One region of the Pantoea sp. PvP021 genome, then DNA from elsewhere that is predicted to be linked to it. Evidence: predicted binding sites of a transcription regulator. Region 1 holds the regulator's gene; each other region holds the start of a gene.
What was found. Region 1 encodes CRP, which controls carbon source genes, mostly activating them, when cyclic AMP is high. Its sites were predicted from a motif close to ATGTGANNNNNNTCACAT; they were not measured.

Region 1 (6,094 bases):
ATGCTCGACGATAAACTGACTGTGCGTGACCCAGAGCCGCATATCACTCAGATAGCGGGAGTTGAATGCGGGCTCCTGCATCGCCTGATTCAGTGAGTTAAACAGCGCATTGTGTGCCTGATTGACCTTCACGCGCTGATAAGCCAGTTTCTCTGGTGACTGTTCGTCACCCAGCAACAGCCGTAGCGCATCCTGATAGGTTTCCAGTGCGTCATGGGCGTTCTGCCGCAGTAAGCCGCTCTGCCACTGCGGCCACAGCCACAGCATCCCGCCAAAGGCGATCAGACAACCCATCAGCGTATCCATGAGTCGCGGCAGCAGAAACTGCGCGCCATTCAGCGACAGCAATTGCAGCGAGTAAACCGCCGTGACCGTAAAGCCAATCATCGACCAGCCATAGAACTGGCGGGTAAAGCGATAGCTGATAAAAGTAATTGCCAGCATGATCAGCAGCACCAGCGACTCCGGCACCGCCATGCGCAGCGTGGCGGCCGCGATCACCAGACCGGCAAAAGTGCCCAGCGCCCGGTGCTGAATGCGGACACGGGTAGCGCTGTAGCCGTTCTGGCTGACGAACATGATGGTCATCAGGATCCAGTAGGGTTTGGGGATGTTGAAGAACAGCGCCAGCGCGCTGCCCAGCATCAGCATCACCGCAAAGCGGCCGGCAGTGCGCAGGGCCGATGAGCGAAACGAGAGATAACTGCGCAGCGCCGGTAACAGCGGCAGACGGCGCTGGCGGTCAGCCATCAGATCGCGCTGATAAAGGGGTTTCTGGGTGCGCAGGACCCGCGCGATGCGGTTGAAGTGGTAAAGGCAGAAGTTACCCACCGGATTGTCGGGATGCTGATGGGCGATTTTCTCCAGCGCGCCGAGCTGTTTATCCATCGCAAAGCGATCGGGTAGCTGGTGATAGAGAATGTTATCCGCCAGCACCCGCAACCGGGCCGAGATGGTTTTGGCATTCCAGCGGATCACCGCTTCGGCGTGGCTCTGTTCGACCAGCTTCTGCACCTCTTCCGGCCGATGCAGGCTGACCGAGATATGTTCCTGCAGATCCAGCGCCACCTGAAAGGCGCGCGTCAGCCGTTTATGGCTGTGATCGCGGCTTGCCGACAGCATATGCATCTGCTGATAACAGGTGTTAATCAGATCGACCACTTTCTGCTGGCGAGCCAGCAGCGGCGGCAGCGCCTTTTCCGGATCGGTCAGCTGCGTCAGCAGGGTATATTTTGCGTCGCAGTAGTTAGCCAGCTCGCGGTAGATCAGGCTCAGGCTTTCGCGCATCGGCTGCTCTTTCCACAGCCAGAACCAGAACCAGTTAAACAGCCCGTACCATAGCGTGCCGCCGATATAGAGCAGCGGGGGAACATAGATTGGCATGCGGCCAATCAGGCTCAGGGTAAAGATGGCGGCAATCAGGGTGCCGGGCAGCAGACGACCATGCAGCGGGCTGATCTCCCCGGTAACGCCGAGCAATAAGGGCATAGCAAACAGGATCAGCGGCAGCGGAATAGCATGGAGGGTAAGCCACTGCATCAGAAAGCTGCCGAGGGCAAACAGGCTGCCGCCAACAATCAGGCGTTTGAAGAAGCGTTTATGCGGGGTATCCAGACCGGCGATGTTGCAGCAGGCGGGCACTAATGAGAACAGCAGACCTTTTTGCAGGTCGCCAGCCAGCCAGCCCAGCGCCACCGGCAGACAGAGCACCAGCGTTTGCCGCAAGGCGTAGTTAACTTCAGGATGGTAAATAATTCGACGCCACATCGGCCCAACACAAACAATAACGGCGTGATGTTGCCATCACGCCGTGGGTGACAGGAATTAGCGGGTGCCGTAAACGACGATGGTTTTGCCGTGTGCGGAGATCAGGTTCTGATCTTCCAGCATCTTCAAAATACGGCCCACGGTTTCACGTGAACAACCAACAATCTGGCCAATTTCCTGACGAGTGATTTTAATTTGCATGCCGTCGGGATGCGTCATGGCATCTGGCTGCTTCGCCAGGTTGAGCAGGGTCTGTGCAATGCGTCCGGTTACGTCGAGGAAAGCGAGGTTACCCACTTTTTCAGACGTCACCTGCAGGCGACGCGCCATCTGCGATGAGAGTCGCATCAGGATGTCAGGGTTAACCTGGATCAGCTGACGGAATTTCTTGTAAGAAATTTCCGCCACTTCGCACGCGCTTTTCGCACGTACCCAGGCGCTGCGCTCCTGGCCTTCTTCGAACAGGCCAAGTTCACCAATAAAATCGCCCTGATTCAGGTAGGAAAGAATCATCTCTTTGCCTTCTTCATCTTTAATCAGAACCGCAACGGAACCTTTCACGATGTAGTAAAGCGTTTCTGCTTTTTCACCTTGGTGAATCAGCGTACTTTTGGATGGATACTTGTGAATATGGCAATGGGACAGGAACCATTCGAGTGTAGGGTCTGTTTGCGGTTTGCCGAGAACCATTCGCTATTATCCTCTGTTGTAATCGTGCCCAAAATACAGGGGGCAGTTTTCCCTGTCAGGCGGTGAAAGCTTCAAGCGTTTCCATTTCAGGAAATTATTCGGGCCGCATCAGGCGCAGTGCGCATCATCCTTCCCGGCTTCGTCATCGGGTGACGAAAAATATTTTCAGCACTGTTTGTAGCACAGCTTTTGCCGACTGTCTTCTGTTGTCTCGCTTCAGCTACGGGCGGATTTCTCTGGATTGCTGTTTACCAGGCGAAAGCGTACTCTGGCGACAAAACAGCGTATTCCGGAGCAAAAATCATGCAGGCAAGAGTGAAATGGGTAGAAGGGCTGACATTCCTCGGAGAATCCTCATCCGGCCATCAGATACTGATGGATGGAAATTCGGGTGATAAAGCGCCCAGCCCAATGGAGATGGTGCTGATGGCGGCGGGCGGATGCAGCGCGATTGACGTGGTATCAATTCTGCAAAAAGGCCGAAACGATGTGGCTGATTGTGAAGTAAAACTGACCTCAGAACGTCGTGAAGAGGCGCCGCGAATCTTTACGCACATCAACCTGCATTTTATCGTGAGTGGTAAAGCCCTCCAGGATAAAGCGGTCTCACGCGCTGTGGATCTTTCTGCTGAAAAATATTGCTCTGTGGCCATCATGCTGGGTAAAGGCGTCAACATTACGCATAGCTATGAAGTGATCGAACTTTAGTACCCGCAGGGATCTTTTAAGGTCGCGGGCAAAATCTGTCGTGCTCTGCTGTCAGACTGTGCCTGCGCTGGGAACCGGGTCAGATCGGAAAGTCGCTTAAGCCAATCCCTGGCCGCTCGGCCCGCGCGATTACGCACCTCATCCCTGAGGTGCGCCCGTAGCCGGGCCAACGCGTTGCGTTGTTCAAAAACGCTCCCGGCGTTTTTGTCCCAGGCGCGGGACGCTTTCCTCTTCTGACCCGGTTCCCAGCGTGTTAAGCTTTTTCGCTGCTGTCAGATTCATCCTGCATTGGCATTGGCATTGGCATTAGTCTGGAAAGGCCCTTTTGGCCTCTTACTCTATTCGTTTGCCTTCCATCAGCCGCTTCACCAGTGGGCCCATAATCAACTCCATCGCCAGACCCATTTTGCCGCCAGGCACCACCAGCGTATTGATGTGCGAGATAAACGAGCCCTGCAGCATCGCCAGCAGGTAGGGGAGGTCGATATCTTCCAGCGCCTGGAAGTGGATCACCACAAAGCTCTCATCCAGTGACGGAATAGCGCGGGCAGCGAACGGGTTTGAGGTATCGACCGTCGGGACGCGCTGAAAGTTGAGGTGAGTGCGTGAGAACTGTGGTGTGATGAAGTTGATGTAATCTTCCATCGAGCGCACCACCGAATCCATGACCGCTTCACGTGAATGGCCGCGCTCGCCGGTGTCGCGCACCAGCTTCTGAATCCACTCCAGGTTCACAATCGGCACCACGCCAACCAGCAGATCAACCTGTTCTGCTACGTTGTGCTGCGCCGTTACCACGCCGCCGTGCAGCCCTTCGTAGAAGAGAATATCGGTGTTCTGCGGCAGCGGTTGCCACGGCGTAAAGGTGCCGGGCACCTGATTCCACGGCACCGCTTCATCGTAGGTGTGCAGATATTTACGCGACTGGCCCTGTCCGCTCTGACCATACTCTTTAAAGCTCTGCTCCAGCAGGCCAAAGTCATTGGCTTCCGGGCCGAAGTAGCTGACATGACGTCCTAAATCGCGCGCCTTACGAATCGCCATATCCATTTCAGGGCGGGTAAAGCGGTGAAAACTGTCACCTTCCAGCTCCGCCGCATGAAGATCGAGCTGCTGAAAGATTTTGCGAAACGCCACGCTGGTGGTGGTGGTCCCTGCGCCGCTGGAACCAGTCACCGCGATAATGGGATGACGTGCAGACATAGAAAAGCTCCCTGTGAGGTCGGGCAATAGGCATTGTTAACACGAAATGCCGTTGGGTGCATCAGCCACGAAATTCTTTGCGCGGCATGATATTGACCGATTCGTGCAGTTCCGACCACACCAGCACCACTTCACCCGTTTCCAGCTGACGTCGCACATCGGCCACCTTGTCGATCAGGCTGCGTTCCTGCTCGCCATAGTCCGTGCCTTCGCGCAGCACAAAGGTTTCAATCAGATTTTCAAGGGTCTCAGGTGAGACCTGTTGCCAGGGAATAATCACGAGATCAGTTATCCAGAAAAGGGGCGATCCACTGGGGGATACGCTGTTCCAGCCACATTTCAGGCTGGCGTAATGTCCCACCAACAAAACCTACATGGCCGCCGTGTGGTGTCAGTTGATAAGTAATAGTGGCAGATAATTGGCTGCTGTGCGGGATCACCTCATCACTCATAAAAGGATCATCTTTGGCGTGAATGATCAGCAGCGGTTTCTCTGCGTGCTTCAGCCAGGGCATGGCGCTGGCACGATGATAGTAATCGGCCGCATCCAGAAAACCGTGGGCGCGGGCGGTAATGGCATCATCAAAATCGCGCAGTCGACGTAGCGCTTTCAGCTGCGCCAGATTGACCGGCAGCGTATCCGGCCAGGCGTGCAGTTTGCGGCGGGCATTTTTCTTGAGCTGCGCCAGCAAATAGTATTGATAGACGCGTGAGAAGCCGCGTTCCAGTTTTAGGCTACAGGGCTCCAGCAGCAGCGGAGCGGAGACAATGACGCCCGCGTCTACCTCAGCGGCTGCGCCCTGCTGGCCCAGCAGGCAGCCCAGCATGTTACCGCCCAGCGAGAAACCGACCGCGGCGGTGGGTACGCGGCCCCAGCGGGTGCGCAGCCAGTGCAGAAAAAAACGGGCATCTTCGGTTTCGCCGGAGTGATAGATGCGGTTGAGCCGATTCGGTTCGCCGCTGCAGCCGCGAAAATGCATCACCACCGCCAGCCAGCCGCGCGCGCGGCAGATCGCCATCAGTCCATGAATATAGGGGCTGTGAAAACTGCCCTCCAGCCCATGAAACAGCACCACGCGCGGTTTATGCTGCGCGAACTGCGGATCTTCACTCCAGGCGAGATCGACGAAGTCGCCATCCGGCAGGTCGAGACGTTGCCAGTGGGGATCGCCCGTGATACGACGACGTAGCAGGCGCGGCAGCAGGGTCTGCAGGTGCGCGTTACGCAGACTCTCAGGAGGCGTGAAGTGCTCGTTTTCCGGTCCGGTAAATTTCATGTGGTAAAAGCTTGTCTGTTCCATATCACACTGTTAGCTTCGATAAGTTTTTTCTTGCAGGGTAAGGAGTACCCGATTGCCATGGAACTGAGTCTTTTCTTATCAATGTTGGGATTTCTTTGGGTCGCGGCCATTACGCCCGGGCCTAATAATATGTTACTCACTGCCTCGGGCGCTAATTTTGGCTTTATGCGCACCATTCCGCTGATGATTGGCATCATGATCGGGATGCAGGTGATGCTGCTGATGGTGGCCTTTGGCGTCGGCGGGCTGATCCTGCTCTATCCTTCGCTGCACCTGGTGCTGAAAATCGCCGGTAGCCTCTATCTGCTCTGGCTGGCATGGAAAATCGCTACCGCCAGTTATGAGAAGCTGGAAACCGATCAGGCGCCGGATGCGCCGATGCCCTTCTGGCAGGGCGGATTGTTGCAGTTGATCAATCCCAAGGC
Region 2 (6,094 bases), on a different contig from region 1:
CGAGGATACCAACACGCTTAACGGTGCCGGGTTCCGCTTCACCGCCCCGCTCCTTTTTCATGGCCGTAGTCGCGAAAAAGATCCCGCGCAGCGCAACAGATTCTGGCGTCATCGCCAGCTCACCAAAAGCGCGCGCTTCAGCCTCATGTCCGGCCCGACTGCCCTGCTCCAGCCCGATGCGCACCACCTCAATAATGCGTTTTGCTGCCGGATAGTTACCCTGCGTTTTGGCTGCGGTCTGTCGGGTCGCCAGCGCAAACAGCGCCTGACGGCCAACCGGACCATGTAGCAGACGATCGCTCAGTGGCAGCGTTCGTCCACTAACCTTGCCCTTTTTCACCCGGGCAATGGCGGTCTCCAGCAGAATCGCCTGCGGCACCGCGTCATCGACCACGCCCAGCTTACGGGCCTGTTTCGCCCGCAGGGCTTTGCCAGTCAGAATCAGTGGCAGCGCCTGCTGCACGCCGATTAAGCGTGGCAGCCGCTGAGTGCCGCCAGAGCCTGGCAGTAAGCCGAGTTGCACTTCCGGCAAACCGAGGCGGGTTTTATCATCCAGCGAGCAGATACGGGCATCACAGGCCAGCGCCAGTTCCAGTCCGCCGCCGAGGCAGGTGCCGTGGATTGCCGCGACCACCGGGAACGGCAGCGCGTCGAGCGCAGCCATTACTTCCTGGCCCTGTTTTGCCAGCGCTTCGGCTTCCTGCGCGCTCTTACAGCGGTCAATCATGCTGATGTCTGCGCCCGCGATGAAGTTGTCCGCTTTGCCGGAAATCAGCACCAGGCCAGCCAGTTGCGGATCGCGTCGCGCTTCCGCAATGATGGCGGTGATCTGCCCGGCAAATTCCGCTTTCAGGGTGTTCATCTTCTCACCAGGGACATCGATCGTAATGATGCCGACGTGATCCAGTCGCATCTTCAGATGAAACGCATTCTGCTCCATTATTCGGCCTCCAGAATCATTGCCGCACCCAGGCCGCCTGCCGCGCAGGCTGTTACCAGTCCTAACCCGCCACCGCGACGGCGTAATTCATTCAGCGTCTGGGTGATCATGCGCGCACCCGTGGCGGCAAAAGGATGACCATAGGCGATCGATCCGCCCAGCACGTTAAAGCGCTCTTCATTCACTTCGCCCAGCGCGTGTGGGCGATTCAGCACTTCACGGGCAAAGCGCTCGTCGCGAAACATGTGCAGGTTGCTCAGCGTCTGGGCAGCAAAAGCTTCATGCATATCGATCAGCGTCAGATCGGCCAGGGTTATGCCGGCGCGATCCAGTGCCAGTGGTGAAGCGTATGCCGGGCCCAGCAGCATATCCTGCTGCACACCAATGGCGGTAAAGGCGTAGCTGCGCAGATAGCCCAGCGGCCTGATGCCCAGTTCACGGGCGCGGCCCTCGCGCATCAGAATCACTGCCGCCGCGCCGTCGGTGAGAGGCGTGCTGTTGGCCGCGGTAACGCTGCCGTGCTGGCGATCAAATGCCGGACGCAGTCGGGCGTAATCCTCCGCTTTGGCGTTCATCCGCACGTTATTGTCCTGATCGATGGCGCTTTTCCACGGCGGCACAAAGGCTGCCATGACTTCCTGATTCAGTACCCCGGATTGCCAGGCCCTTGCGGCATGCTGATGGGATCGCAGCGCCAGCGCATCCTGTGCTTCGCGCGTAATGCCGTGACTCTTAGCCATCTGCTCCGCAGTGTCGCCCATGCGCAGGCCGGTCGAATACTCCGCCACTGCGGGCGGGACCGGCAGCAGATCACGCGGACGCAGACGCCGCAGAATGTGCAGTTTTTGACCGAAGCTGCGAGCTTTATTGAGATCCACCAGCGCGCGGGCCAGCGTTTTACTGACACCAATCGGCAGCACCGAAGAGGAGTCCGCCCCACCAGCGATGCCCGCAGAGATGGTGCCCGCCATCAGACTTTCTGCCACATTCGCGACTGCCTGAAAACTGGTGGCGCAGGCACGGCTGATGCTGTAGGCGTCGGTATGCACACTCAGCCCGCTGCTCAAGACAATTTCACGTGCAATATTCGGCGCTTCCGGCATCTGCACCACCTGACCAAAGACCAGTTGCTCGATCACCTCTGCCGGCAATTCACTGCGCGCCATTAATTCGCTGACCACCATGCGTCCGAGTTCAATGGCGGGAATGCCATGAAAGCCGGTCGCCTGGCGCAAGAAAGGGGTGCGTAACCCGTGGGTTATTGCGATGCGTTCACCATCACGCGTCAGCAGCGGCTGCGCTTTGCTCATTGTTCTCACCTGTGGCTGGGACTGGGGCATCATTGCCTGAAGAGGTCTGACCTGATCAGTGTTAACCACAAGCGGGTGAGTCGCCAATATCGGAAAGGAAAAAGTGAGAAGGGAAACACGAAAATGAAAAACGCCGCATTGACGCGGCGTAGTAGGAATTAACGCAAACCGAGCTGAAAAATCATCGTTTCAGCCTGGCAGCTGAAGGTGAAATCAATATCCAGCTGCACACCCTGATTGATTTCACTGAAGCGGGATTCAATCACACAGGGTTCCGATTCAACGTCGCGGGCACGACGGGTCAGCTGCGCTAATTTAGCTTCCGCATCGGCACGCTGAGCAAACCACTCTGACCAGCTTGCAGTGCAATCGGTGTTATCCATTACCGTGCCCACATCAACACAACAACAGGCTGCGGTTTCGGTCGCACTGCATTTTTTAATGGCATCAGTCATTTCATTCTCCTGACCAGTAATCTGGCGGGTTGCGCGATTTTACAGGCGAAATTTTACCTGCTCGCTGAAACTTGTGCCATTCGCATGGCGCTAAGTGACGAATATCACAATAAAAATTGATCCAGAACAAACTGGAATCGGTATGCTGTGCAGAATCGGGGCTGTTTTGTTAAGCAGATCGAATTTTAAGCGATCAAACCTGAAATATTTTAAAAACAATATTGCAACATGTACACAGGTCGGACCTATACTCTCCGCACTGGTCTGATATGTGCACTTTACATCAGTCCCTACAATCCGCCGTCCTTTGTTACGCGACGTTATAGCGTTAAATAATAATTCACATGAGGTTGTGGTCATGAACCATAAAAACCTGTTTGCAAAGTCAGCCGTGGCGGCTGCAGTGGCGCTTGTCTCTTCACACGTTTACGCAGCTGGGTTTCAGTTAAATGAATTCTCTACGATTGGTTTAGGTCGCGCATATTCAGGCGAAGGGGCAATGGGTGATACGGCGGCATCCGCCAGCCGTAACCCGGCGACGATGGCATTAATGGATCGCCCGGAATTTTCTATCGGGGCAGTTTATATTGCGCCGGATGTAAATATCAGTGGTCGCAGTCCCAGCGGACGCAGCCTGGATGCTAATAATATTGCCCCGAATCAGTGGATCCCCAATATTCATTACGTCCAGCCCATCAACGATCAGTGGTGGATTGGCGCGTCTGCAACGTCAAATTATGGCTTAGCAACAGAGTTTAACAATGGCTACACCGCAGGCGGTTACGGTGGTAAAACCGACCTGATGACCGGCAATTTGAATCTCAGTACCGCTTACCGCTTAAATGAACATTTTAGTGTGGGTGTCGGTTTCGATGCGGTTTACGCCAAAGCTAAAATTGAACGCTATGCCGGTGAGTCAGGCGCGAGGCTGGGGGTTCCGGCTGATACGCAGGTTGCCCATCTGAAAGGCGATGAGTGGGGCTACGGCTGGAATGCCGGTGTCCTGTATGAGGTGGATGAAAATAACCGCTTTGGCTTTACCTATCGTTCGGAAGTGAAAGTCGACTTTGATGGTGATTACAAAAGCAACCTTTCTTCCCGGCTGAATGCGTTTAATGATCCGACAGTGACCGGTGTTCCTGATGGCACCAACGGCACCACCGTTCCGGGCGCGTTAACCCTGAATCTGCCAGAGATGTGGGAAGTGTCGGGCTGGCATAAAGTGGCACCGCAGTGGGCGGTGCACTACAGCATGGCGTACACCAGCTGGAGCCAGTTCCAGGAGCTGAAAGCCACCGGTTCTAACGGTCAGACGCTATTCTATAAAGATGAAAGCTTCCACGATGCGTACCGCATTGCGCTGGGCACCACCTATTCCTACGACAAGAACTGGACTTTCCGAACCGGTATTGCGTTTGATGATAGCCCGGTGCCGGCTGATAAGCGTTCTATCTCTATTCCGGACCAGGATCGTTTATGGCTGAGTGCTGGTACGTCCTATGCGTTTAACGATGATGCGTCGGTCGATTTGGGCATCTCTTATATGCATGGCCAGAAAGTGACAGTGAAAGAAGGTCCTTATACCTTTACCTCTGAAGGCAAGGCCTGGCTTTACGGCGCGAACTTTAACTACAAGTTCTGATTAGATAGCACGATTAAAAAGGGCGACTCTGGTGAGTCGCCCTTTTTCGTGGCCGTGGATCGCTTAATGGATCAGGGAGCATACGCCCTGCGCAAAGAGGCAAAAACCGCCATCTCTGGCGGCGCATCGCGGGCGATTACTCGGCGTCAATATCCTTAAGGTCATCCTGAATCGCGGCTGCGTTAGGATTATCTTCCGGCTTGAGCTTGCCGCCGCGCGCCAGGAAGTCGTGACGCTGGAAGTAAGCATTACGGATAAAGGCGTACGGATCGCTCTGCTGTTTCAGGATTGCATCAGAGTCCAGCAGCTGCGCGCGGGTCTCAATCCCTTCAAGCGTCCATTTACCAATCGACATTGGCCAGGTCAGCCAGCCAAGGATCGGATAAAGCGTATCGACGTAGTCGCCGCCATCCTGACGCACCGTGAAGCTGCCGTAAGCAGGCAACTCAACGTAAGGCCCGTAGCCGACGCCATAGTGACCCAGCGTGGTACCGAAACGGTGCGGCTCTTCACGCGCCAGTTCCGGGTTCGCCTTACCGGCAACGTCAATGAAGCCGCCCAGTCCCAGCACGCTGTTCAGGAAGAAACGGGTGAAGTGAATACCCGCATCACGTCCGTTACCGATCAGGATGGCGTTGACCATGCTGGCAGGTTCTTCCAGGTTGCCGAGGAAATTGCTCAGGCCGGTACGTGCCGGCACCGGCACATAATCACGCCAGGCCACAGCGACCGGACGCAATACATACGGATCCAGCACGTTGTAGTTAAAGTTAAACATCGTGCGGTTAAAGCCTTCGAACGGATCGCTGCGCTGAGCAGGATCGCTATTCGCCGGCTTTGAACTGGCACAACCTACCAGAAGGACGCTGGCGACAGCCAGGCTGGTCAGGCGATAATTCATTCCAATCTCCCTGTGCGGATGAAAAAGGTCTACCCATCGTTCAGGTCACAGCCCGGTATCGTATCGACTTACCCGATGAGCATAGCTGACTTTGTGCCAGAGGCAGCAGGCAATGGCACGCATCATCCTGAACGCGGTCAGTTGATGCGTTCAGGGAAGCTGCTGATTAATCTCTACCGCGATCGGCTGATGCCCATCCCAGGGCGTCACTGCGCTCAGGCCCAGCCAGTCACCCGGCCGGGGATTGGCTGGGTCACGGGAGATACGCACCCGGACCTCGACCTGATGCTGCGCCGAAAGCAGGCGATCCGGCATCATGGCGTTGCTGTCATCCAGCGTCAGCGACAGCGGGAAGTGACTGAGCGGCATCCGCTTAACAGCCACCGGCACCAGTGAAGCACCGTCAGAAACCGAAATATACAACACTCCGTCCTGCGGTAACATTTTTTCTGCCTTAGGTGCCAGCGTCACGGTCAGTGCCAGTTGACGACTCTGTTGCCCGGCGGCACTTCTGGCCTTTTCGATGCTGCGGGCGATCATCGCGTGTCGCGAATCACCGGCCGGCAACAGACCCAGCAGAGTCTGCCATGCGTCGATAGCCTGACCATATTGCTGCTGTCCGTAAGCATTAAATGCCAGCAGGCTCAGCGTACGCAGGTTTTGCGGATCCGCTTTTAGCAATGCCTGCAGCAGCAGTGATGCCTGACGGTTATCCTGCGGGTCGGGGGATCGCGTCAGGACTTCGGCATAATCCTGTTTTAGCGCCAGATCGTTGGGAGCAAGCTGTAGCGCATGCTCAAATGCCTGGCTGGCCGTATCGGCATTATTCAGCACCATGCCGAGCCG
Region 3 (6,094 bases), on a different contig from region 1:
TGTCAACTTATGCCAGGACTAGTCAGACGCTAAGTCGTTATGCATCACGACGACGTGGAGCGGCGGCTGCGCCCTCTTCACGACGTGGACCACGGCTACCTTCACGGTTGAAAGTACGTCCGCCGCCTTCACGACCACCTTCACGGCGTTCAGAAGAGAAGCGACGACCACCTTCACGGTTAGCTGCGCCCGGACCGCCTGCACCTGGACCGCTGCGACGCTCACCGCCAGCACCAGCTGGACGACGGTCACCACGGCCTTCGTTCGGCTGTGCATCACCCAGTAACTGCATATTCATCGGCTTGTTCAGAATACGGGTACGGGTAAAGTGCTGCAGCACATCGCCTGGCATGCCTTTCGGCAGCTCGATAGTCGAGTGGGTACCGAACAGCTTGATGTTACCGATGTAACGGCTGCTGATGTCGCCTTCGTTAGCGATAGCGCCAACGATGTGACGAACTTCAACACCATCATCGCGGCCTACTTCGATGCGGTACAGCTGCATTTCGCCAACATCACGACGTTCGCGACGTGGACGATCGCCATCACGGCTTTCGCGGTTTTCACGCGGAGCACGAGAATCGCCACGCGCTTCACGGCTGTCACGACGGCCATCACGCTCGTCACGATCGCGGTATTCGCGACGTGCCGGACGCGGTGCTTCTGGTGGCAGAATCAGAGGACGTTCGCCCTGTGCCATCTTCAGCAGTGCGGCTGCCAGTGTTTCCAGATCCATTTCGTCTTCTGGCTGCATTTTAGCCAGCAGAGCACGGTACTGATCCAGATCGCTGCTTTCCAGCTGCTGCTGAACTTTAGCAGCAAACTTAGCCAGCCGACGCTCACCCAGCAGTTCTGCGTTAGGCAGTTCTACCTCAGGAATGGTCAGCTTCATGGTACGTTCGATGTTACGCAGCAGACGGCGTTCGCGGTTCTCAACGAACAGCAGCGCACGGCCAGCACGACCAGCACGACCGGTACGGCCGATACGGTGAACGTAAGATTCTGAGTCCATCGGGATGTCGTAGTTAACAACCAGGCTGATGCGTTCAACGTCCAGGCCACGGGCCGCAACGTCGGTTGCAATCAGAATGTCGAGACGACCATCTTTCAGGCGCTCAAGCGTCTGCTCACGCAGCGCCTGGTTCATGTCACCGTTCAGCGCGGCGCTGTTATAGCCGCTACGTTCCAGCGCTTCTGCCACTTCCATGGTTGCGTTTTTGGTACGCACGAAGATGATGGCAGCATCAAAGTCTTCTGCTTCCAGGAAGCGAACCAGTGCGTCTGTTTTACGACCGTAAGCGGTCCAGTAGCTCTGGCTGATATCAGGACGCGTGGTCAGGCTTGACTGAATACGCACTTCCTGTGGATCTTTCATGAAGCGTTTGGTGATACGACGAATCGCTTCCGGCATGGTTGCAGAGAACAGCGCGGTCTGATGATCGGCTGGAATTTGCGCCATGATGGTTTCAACGTCTTCGATGAAGCCCATGCGCAGCATTTCATCTGCTTCATCCAGCACCAGGCCACGCAGGTTAGAAAGGTCTAACGTGCCGCGTTTCAGGTGGTCAAGCAGACGGCCAGGCGTACCCACAACAACCTGTGGTCCCTGACGCAGTGCGCGCAGCTGCACGTCATAACGCTGGCCGCCGTAAAGGGCAACCACGTTCAGGCCACGCATGTGTTTAGAGAATTCGGTAACTGCTTCAGCAACCTGTACCGCCAGTTCGCGGGTAGGTGCCAGCACCAGGATTTGTGGCGCTTTAACAGTAGGATCAATGTTGTGTAACAGCGGCAGAGAGAACGCCGCGGTTTTACCACTCCCGGTCTGCGCCATGCCTAACACGTCACGGCCCGCCAGCAGGTGAGGAATACACTCAGCCTGGATTGGGGATGGCTTTACGTAGCCCATGCCATTCAGTGATTCAAGGATGTCGGCGTTCAGGCCAAGGTCAGCAAAAGTGGTTTGAATATCAGTCATGTAGTACACGTGCCTCTTAGATTGCGGCGGCCAGTCTACATAACTCGTCGTGAAAACTTTCAGTCATTTTCATCAAAAAGTGTGAACCGGCTCAAATTAAAAGTTTTGACGAACAGAAAAGCCTTCATCCTTTAAGATGATGACTTAACAGGTTTTACAGGCAAATTAAGTTCGTCAGCTATTGCTGGTCAGATTCTGATAAATCGTCTTGTGCCTGGCCGAGTTGCGCCAGTTCCAACAATGCGTATCGGTGTTCAACAAAGTTATTGACGTTGTTGGCCACCGCCAGTTTGAACAACGCTTTCGCGTCGTCCTTCTCCCCCAGACTTAGGTAGTACTTACCTAAATAGAAGTTGGTTTCACTGAGATGTTCAGCGAGCGAGGTGTTATCCGTTGCGTCCGCCTTGAGACTTTCCATCAACGTTTTCTCGTTGATATCTCCAAGGTAGAACTCGACAATATTCCATCCCCATTGATCTCTGACCGCTTTGTCGTGACGCTGTTGAAGCGCGACTTTTGCCTTGTCGACATCCATCTCACGTTCAACGAGATAGAGCCACAAACTGCGGAAAGGATCGTTAGGATCGTCTTGATAAAACGCCAGCAGATCATCTTGCGCTAACTTGTATCGACCGCCGTAATAGAGGGCGATACCACGGTTTAAATGCGCATAGTTGTAAGTTGGATCAAGCTCAAGTACAGAATCAAACGCTTCATAGGCGGCATCAAAGTTGCCCGCCTGCGTTAAATATATGCCTAAGTAGTTAAACACTTCGGGCATATCTGGTCTTATAGACAGCGCTTGCGAAAAATCGTTCCGCGCTAATGCCCGCAGACCTAAACTATCATACAACACTCCGCGCTCATATAACAGCTGTGCGCGTTCATCATCGGTGAGAGCGCGACTGGCAAGAATTTGTTCCATGCGCGCCAGTATCACTTCCTGCTGCAGTGTGGGCTGTAAAGGCACTGCAAGAACTTCGTTCTTACGCCAATTGGAGTTGCTGCATCCTGCCAGCGTCAAAGCTGTCGCAACAAAACACCAGCGCAGAAAAGGCTTCATTTCCCACTCCCGAATACAAACATTGGGATAACCATCCTGTCATCCGCCTGCTGTGCACAAGGATTCCCGCCCTCGCGATGATACAAACGCCCCTCTCTGCCAGGCAGAGAGGGGCAAATCAGCAACGACTTATTCAGCAGCGTCAGGCGTGGTCACCGCGACAGCTTCTTCAGCCTGCGGCTTAGATTCTGTCGCTTCTTTGATGCTCAGACGTACACGGCCCTGGCGATCAACTTCCATCACCTTAACCGGTACTTCCTGACCCATCTGCAGATAGTCAGTCACTTTCTCAACGCGCTTATCAGCGATTTGTGAAATGTGAACCAGACCTTCTTTACCACCACCGATTGCAACGAAGGCGCCGAAGTCAACGATACGGGTCACTTTACCACTGTAAACGCGGCCCACTTCGATCTCTGCGGTAATCTCTTCGATACGACGAATCGCTTCTTTCGCTTTCAGACCATCGGTCGCAGCGATTTTCACGGTGCCGTCATCTTCAATTTCAATCGTTGTGCCGGTCTCTTCGGTCAGTGCACGAATCACTGAGCCGCCTTTACCGATCACATCTTTGATCTTGTCAGAGCTGATTTTGATGGTGTAAATGCGTGGTGCGAATTCAGAAATCTCAGTACGCGGCGTGCTGATAGCCTGTTCCATAACGCCCAGAATGTGCAGACGTGCACCCCGGGCCTGGTTCAGCGCTTCCTGCATGATTTCACGCGTGATGCCTTCGATTTTGATGTCCATCTGCAGCGCGGTGATACCTTCACGGCTACCGGCTACTTTGAAGTCCATGTCGCCCAGGTGATCTTCATCGCCCAGGATGTCAGACAGAACAACAAACTTCTCATCTTCTTTCACCAGACCCATTGCGATACCGGCAACGGCGGCTTTGATTGGCACGCCTGCATCCATCAGCGCCAGTGAGGCACCGCAGACAGAGGCCATTGAAGAAGAGCCGTTAGATTCGGTGATTTCAGAAACAACACGAATGGTGTAAGGGAAATCTTCCGCTTTAGGCATTACCGCTAACACGCCGCGCTTCGCCAGACGACCGTGACCAATCTCACGACGCTTCGGCGAACCTACCATGCCGGTTTCGCCGACAGAGTATGGAGGGAAGTTGTAATGGAACAGGAAGCTGTCGGTACGTTCGCCCATCAGCTCATCAAGGTTCTGCGCATCGCGGGTCGTACCCAGCGTTGCAGTAACCAGTGCCTGCGTCTCACCACGGGTGAACAGTGATGAACCGTGTGTACGTGGCAATACGCCAGTACGCACGTCCAGACCACGGATCATATCTTTTTCACGACCATCGATGCGTGGCTCGCCATTCAGGATGCGAGTACGAACGACGGTTTTTTCAAGGCTATGCACGATGTCGCCGATTTCTGAACCATCCAGCGTTTCATCTTGAGCCAGCAGCGCAGCGATGGTTTCGTCTTTAATGACGCTAACCTGGGTGTAACGCTCCTGCTTGTCAGTGATGCGGTAAGCATCGCTGATGCGCGCTTCTGCCAGGGCAGCAACGCGAGAAATCAGTGCGGTATTGGCCGCTTCTGGCTGCCAGTCCCAGCGTGGTTTGCCCGCTTCAGCAACCAGGGCATTGATGTTTTCGATAACAATCTGCTGCTGGTCGTGACCAAAGACCACGGCGCCCAGCATCTGCTCTTCTGACAGGATCTCAGCTTCAGATTCAACCATCAGAACGGCATTCTGCGTACCGGCAACCACCAGATCCAGACGAGACTGTTTCAGCTCATCTGCGGTTGGGTTCAGGACATATTGATCGTTGATGTAACCAACACGCGCAGAACCAATTGGGCCATTGAACGGCAGACCAGAAAGCGCCAGTGCAGCAGAAGCACCGATCATGGCAACGATGTCCGGATGAACCTGTGGGTTCACAGAGACAACAGTGGCGATAACCTGAACTTCGTTAACAAAACCTTCCGGGAACAGCGGACGAATCGGGCGGTCAATCAGACGCGAAATCAGGGTTTCGCCTTCGCTTGGACGGCCTTCACGACGGAAGAAGCTGCCTGGGATACGACCAGCAGCGTAAGTACGCTCCTGATAGTTCACGGTCAGTGGGAAGAAATCCTGACCTGGTTTAGATTTTTTCTGACCTACTACAGTGACGAATACTGCAGTATCGTCCATGCTCACCATAACAGCGGCTGTCGCCTGGCGAGCCATCATGCCGGTTTCCAGCGTGACGGTATGTTGACCATATTGGAATTTGCGTACGATCGGATTCAGCAAAATCAAAGTCCTTAACTTCGGGGCATGGCTATCTGTAGCCCGCCATTGATTACCAATCTTCAGTTGCATCCTCGCGACTAATGACAACCCTCGACCGCCCCTGCGGTAAAGCCTCTCATTAGCCGCGCGAAATTCTGCAAACTAAAGATCACACTAAGCAACAATACATCAGTTTGGTCCGGATTGCTGCCGATTGCTCGAAAAAAGGGGCCATAAAGGCCCCCTCTTCACGAAACTCGCACAAATCTGATCGTAAGCTGCACAGAGTGCAAAAGCCCGCATAATGCCCCGACGATCAGATTCTTCAGACTTAGCGACGCAGACCGAGACTTTCGATCAGGCTGCTGTAGCGTGCAACGTCTTTACGCTTCAGGTAGTCCAGCAGCTTACGACGCTGAGATACCATGCGCAGCAGACCGCGGCGGCTGTGGTGGTCTTTTTTGTGCTCAGAGAAGTGACCCTGCAGATGGGTAATCTGCGCGGTCAACAGGGCAACCTGAACTTCAGTTGAACCGCTGTCGTTAGCACCACGGCCATATTTAGCAACGATCTCTGCTTTAGCTTCTACGCTTAGAGACATAATAAACTCCAGTAATAAATGAATGTATGGGTGCCGATCTCTAATTCAGCATCCCGCTTTAAAGCCGCGCTATTCTACTCTGCGCCCGATAGCAACGCAAATGCCCCATCAGCGAAAAGTGAACGCCTGGCTCAATCCTGATACTCAACCACTAAACGACGTGGCGCAAGCCGGCCATCGTCGGCAATTTCTGCCATACCGATAA

Region 2: ACVKSX_RS18775 (YfcZ/YiiS family protein) is a predicted target of CRP. The motif match lies at 2,798-2,815, and genes of this name have one in related genera.
Region 3: yrbN (protein YrbN) is a predicted target of CRP. The motif match lies at 2,058-2,075, and genes of this name have one in related genera.

Annotation. Positions count from the first base shown of each region.
Region 1 is NZ_JBSRXX010000005.1:215,360-221,453, forward strand. It holds gene ACVKSX_RS15625 (YccS/YhfK family putative transporter) at 1-1,767, opposite strand, end outside; gene crp (cAMP-activated global transcriptional regulator CRP) at 1,825-2,457, opposite strand; gene ACVKSX_RS15635 (OsmC family protein) at 2,761-3,165, shown strand; gene ACVKSX_RS15640 (phosphoribulokinase) at 3,499-4,368, opposite strand; gene ACVKSX_RS15645 (YheU family protein) at 4,430-4,648, opposite strand; gene ACVKSX_RS15650 (hydrolase) at 4,653-5,669, opposite strand; gene ACVKSX_RS15655 (LysE family translocator) at 5,727-6,094, shown strand, end outside.
Region 2 is NZ_JBSRXX010000008.1:132,384-138,477, reverse strand. It holds gene fadJ (fatty acid oxidation complex subunit alpha FadJ) at 1-940, opposite strand, end outside; gene fadI (acetyl-CoA C-acyltransferase FadI) at 940-2,250, opposite strand; gene ACVKSX_RS18775 (YfcZ/YiiS family protein) at 2,409-2,705, opposite strand; gene fadL (long-chain fatty acid transporter FadL) at 3,064-4,347, shown strand; gene mlaA (phospholipid-binding lipoprotein MlaA) at 4,484-5,248, opposite strand; gene ccmI (c-type cytochrome biogenesis protein CcmI) at 5,399-6,094, opposite strand, start outside.
Region 3 is NZ_JBSRXX010000007.1:71-6,164, forward strand. It holds gene ACVKSX_RS17110 (DEAD/DEAH family ATP-dependent RNA helicase) at 38-1,978, opposite strand; gene yrbN (protein YrbN) at 1,995-2,051, opposite strand; gene nlpI (lipoprotein NlpI) at 2,157-3,041, opposite strand; gene pnp (polyribonucleotide nucleotidyltransferase) at 3,171-5,309, opposite strand; gene rpsO (30S ribosomal protein S15) at 5,620-5,889, opposite strand; gene truB (tRNA pseudouridine(55) synthase TruB) at 6,021-6,094, opposite strand, start outside.